DNA from 2 places in the Actinacidiphila sp. bgisy160 genome. Region 1 is predicted to be linked to the other one. Evidence: predicted binding sites of a transcription regulator. Region 1 holds the regulator's gene; the other holds the start of a gene.
What was found. The regulator HspR, encoded in region 1, represses chaperone genes until heat shock. The targets are predictions, from matches to a motif close to TTGAGNNNNNNNNNCTCAA.
Positions count from the first base shown of each region.

Region 2: the regulator HspR is predicted to act here: its motif matches at 961-979, upstream of lon (endopeptidase La).

Region 1 is NZ_JBYIQW010000001.1:457,186-459,366, forward strand. It holds gene grpE (nucleotide exchange factor GrpE) at 1-30, shown strand, start outside; gene dnaJ (molecular chaperone DnaJ) at 64-1,239, shown strand; gene AC3EUJ_RS02220 (heat shock protein transcriptional repressor HspR) at 1,244-1,708, shown strand; gene AC3EUJ_RS02225 (PIN domain-containing protein) at 1,727-2,181, opposite strand, start outside.
Region 2 is NZ_JBYIQW010000060.1:19,116-21,296, forward strand. It holds gene AC3EUJ_RS31485 (zf-HC2 domain-containing protein) at 1-63, opposite strand, end outside; gene AC3EUJ_RS31490 (RNA polymerase sigma factor) at 60-623, opposite strand; gene lon (endopeptidase La) at 1,002-2,181, shown strand, end outside.

The sequences.
Region 1 (2,181 bases):
GAGGAGAACGGTGGCCCCGACCAGGGCTGACGTGGGTAGCGCACGGAAGGAGGGACGCCGGGGATGAGCATCAGCAGGGATTTGTTCGAGAAGGATCTCTACAAGGTCCTCGGCGTTCCGAAGGACGCCACCGAGGCGGAGATCAAGAAGGCGTACCGGAAGCTCGCCCGCGAGTTCCACCCGGACGCCAACAAGGGCGACGCCAAGGCCGAGGAGCGCTTCAAGGAGATCTCCGAGGCCAACGACGTCCTGTCGGACCCCAAGCGCCGCAAGGAGTACGACGAGGGCCGCGCCCTCTTCGGCAACGGCGGCTTCCGCACCGGCCCGGCCGGCGCGGGCGGGTTCGGCTTCGACCTCGGTGACCTCTTCGGCGGTGGCCCCGGCGGCACCGCCCAGGGCGGCGGCTTCGGCGGCGGCCTCGGGGACGTGTTCGGCGGGCTGTTCAACCGCGGCGCCGGTACGACCCGTACCCAGCCGCGGCGCGGCCAGGACATCGAGACCGAGGTGACGCTGAAGTTCACCGAGGCGGTGGACGGCGCCACCGTGCCGCTGAAGATGACCAGCCAGGCCCCCTGCAAGGCCTGTTCCGGCACCGGTGACAAGAACGGCACGCCCCGGGTGTGCCCGACCTGCGTCGGCACCGGCCAGATCTCGCGCGGCGGCAGCGGCAGTTTCTCGCTCACCGACCCGTGCACGGACTGCAAGGGCCGCGGCCTGATCGCGCAGGACCCCTGCGAGGTCTGCAACGGCAGCGGCCGGGCCCGTTCGGCGCGCACCATGCAGGTGCGCATCCCGGCGGGCGTCACCGACGGGCAGCGCATCCGGCTGCGCGGCAAGGGCGCGCCGGGCGAACGCGGCGGCCCGGGCGGCGACCTGTACGTCACCGTGCACGTCGACCCGCACCCGGTGTTCGGCCGCAAGGCCGACAACCTCACGATCACCGTGCCCGTCACCTTCGTGGAGGCGGCGCTGGGTGGGGAGATCAAGGTCCCGACGCTCGGTGGCCCCGCCGTGACCCTGAAGCTGCCCCCCGGCACGCCCAACGGGCGCACGCTGCGGGCCCGCGGCAAGGGCGCGGTCCGCAAGGACGGCACCCGCGGGGATCTGCTGGTCACGATCGAGGTCGCCGTCCCGGCGGCCACCGAGGGCAAGGCGCTGGACGCCCTGGAGGCGTACCGGGAGGCGACCGCGGACACCGACCCGCGGGCAGAGCTGTTCAAGGCCGCGAAGGGAGTCTGAGCCGATGAACACGAGCGGCGGCATGCGTGGCGGACGGGGCCGCAACCCGTACGAGCTGACCGAGGAGTCCCCCGTCTACGTCATCTCGGTGGCGGCCCAGCTCTCCGGGCTGCACCCGCAGACCCTGCGCCAGTACGACCGTCTCGGCCTGGTCTCGCCCGACCGCACGGCCGGGCGCGGCCGCCGTTACTCGGCTCGTGACATCGAACTCCTGCGCGAGGTTCAGCGCCTCTCCCAGGACGAGGGCATCAACCTGGCCGGCATCAAGCGCATCATCGAACTGGAGAACCAGGTGGCGGCCCTGCAGTCGCGGGTCGCCGAGCTCTCCGCGGCGCTGGAGGGCGCGGCGGCGGCCATGCAGCAGCGGGAGGCCGCCGTCCACGCCTCGTACCGGCGTGACCTGGTGCCCTACCAGGACGTCCAGCAGACCTCCGCGCTGGTGGTGTGGCGGCCGAAGCGGCCGGAGTGAGCCGGGACTAGGCCCGGACTAGGCCCTCATCAGGTCCTCGGGACCCCGCGAGACGCGGTGCAGGAAGCGCCCCGAGGCGACCATCGCCTCCAGCAGTCGGTGACCCTCCGGCGCGGGGACGAGCCCTTCGGCGCAGGCCCCCCGCACGAGGTCGAAGGTCTCCTTGGTGGTGATGCCGCGCCGGCGCGCGAAGTCGCGGGCCGAGCGGTCGTCGGTGATCCAGACCGAACCCCCGAACTCGCGGCGCCGGGTGATCAGCACACAGGTCTCGGCCTCGCCGAGGTGCTTGGTCGGCAGATGGGACGAGCCGCCGAAGACCGCCCGGCGCAGCCGGTCGACCTCCCGTAGTTCGGCGCCGTCGGTGATCTCCACGGGCTCGCCGAGCCACCCGGCCTCCGCCAGCCCGGCCATCCGCGGCAGGAAGCGCGCGGAGCGGGCGGCCTCCCAGGCCACGGCCTGGGTCCAGCGGCCGC
Region 2 (2,181 bases), on a different contig from region 1:
GCGCGGGGCCGAGCGCGGGGTCGACGGGGAACGCCGGGGGCGCCCCCGGGCCGGGGTCATCATGCGGTACCTCCCGCGGGGTCGAGGGCCGCGAGGGCGGCGCGCAGTTCCCGGCGCGCTCGCGAGGCCCGGGTCTTGACGGTGCCTTCGGGGATGCCGAGCAGGCGCGCGGTCTCACGGGTGGTGAGGCCGTCGATCACGGTGGCCCGCAGCACGGCCCGCAGCTCCGGGGAGATCCGGTCGAGCGCGGCGCCCACGTCGCCGTACTCCAGCCCGGCCAGGACGTGCTCCTCGGCGGAGGGGGTGGTGCCCGGTTCCTCGGCGGCCAGCAGGTCGCGGGTGCCGGCCCGCGCCGCGGCGCGGCGGGCGTCCGCCAGTCGCCGAACGGCGATCACCCACAACCAGCCGCCCACGGCTCCGCCGCGATGGCCCCGCGCGGAGCGCCAGGCCGTGACGAAGGTGTCCTGCAGCACCTCACGGACGGTCTCGGGGTCGGAGCAGCGCCGCGTGAGCCGGGCGTGCAGCCATCCGGAATGGCGGTCATACAGATCCGCGAGGGCCTGGGCGTCGCCCCGGGCGATCGCGCGCAGGAGCGCGTCGTCCCCGGGGGGCTCGTGGCTCATGGGCCGGAAGAGTCTCACACCCCTCTATCGCCGCCGCTGCCGCCGGCGGTTCTCGGGGGCGCGTGTCCGGTGAGGCCGGAGGCCGCGTCTGCCGACGGTCGTGGCCGGCGAGGCGAGGAGTCCACCCCGCGGGCCCGAAGCCAGCCCCTCTCAGTGGCTGCCGCCCGGCTCGGAACAGCCGGTCTCCGGACACGTGCTCCCGGTTCGCCCGCGCCGGGCGCCGACGGGCGGGCCGCGCAGACGCCGATGCCGTCGGTGTCGCCGTCGACACGGTGCGCGCCGCGGCTGATCGCTCAGAGCGAACGCGGCCTGGGGAACACCGAGGGCATCAGATGCATTGAGCCTGTGTAGCTCAACTTCATTGCTTAGGGAGAGATAATGGCTCAATCGTCTTCGTCGGCGTTCGCGCCGCTCACCCTGCCCGTGCTGCCCCTCGACGACGCGGTGGTCCTGCCCGGCATGGTCGTGCCGGTGGACCTGACCGACGCCGAGGCGCGGGCCGCGGTCGAGGCCGCCCAGGCCGCACAGCGGTCCGGTCGGCCCGGTCTCGGCAACAAGCCGCGGGTCCTGCTCGTTCCCCGGGTCGACGGGGACTACGTGGGCGTCGGCACACTGGGCACCGTCGAGCAGGTGGGACGCCTGTCGGACGGCGATCCCGGTGCCGTGCTCCGTGCCGTGAGCCGCGTGCGCATCGGCGCAGGCACGACGGGCCCCGGCGGCGCCCTGTGGGTGGAGGGCACCGAGCTCTCCGAGCCCGCACCGGCCGAGGCCCCCGGCACCGTCGCGGAGCTCATGAAGGAATACAAGGCGCTGGCCACCAGCTGGCTGCGCAAGCGGGGCGCCTGGCAGGTCGTGGACCGCGTCCAGCAGATCGAGGACGTCTCGCAGCTCGCCGACAACGCCGGCTACTCCGGCTTCCTGACCACCAAGCAGCGCATCGAGCTGCTGGAGACCCTGGACCCGGTCGCCCGGCTGCGGCTGGCCACGCAGTGGCTGCGCGACCACCTGGCCGAGCAGGACGTCGCCGAGACCATCCGCAAGGACGTCCAGGAGGGCATGGAGAAGCAGCAGCGCGAGTTCCTGCTCCGCCAGCAACTGCAGGCCGTCCGCAAGGAGCTGGCCGAGCTGAACGGCGACCCGGAGGACGAGGCGGACGACTACCGTTCCCGCGTCGAGGCCGCCGACCTGCCCGAGAAGGTGCGCGAGGCCGCCCTGAAGGAGGTCGAGAAGCTGGAGCGGTCCAGCGACGCGTCCCCCGAGGGCAGCTGGATCCGCACCTGGCTGGACACCGTCCTGGAGCTGCCGTGGAACACCACGACCCAGGACGCCTACGACATCCCCGGCGCGCGGGCGGTGCTGGACGCCGACCACGCGGGCCTGGAGGACGTGAAGGAACGCATCACCGAGTACCTGGCCGTGCGCAAGCGCCGCACCGACCGCGGACTCGGGGTCGTCGGCGGCCGTCGCGGAGGCGCGGTGCTGGCCCTGGTGGGCCCGCCCGGCGTCGGCAAGACCTCGCTCGGCGAGTCCGTGGCCCGCGCCATGGGGCGCAAGTTCG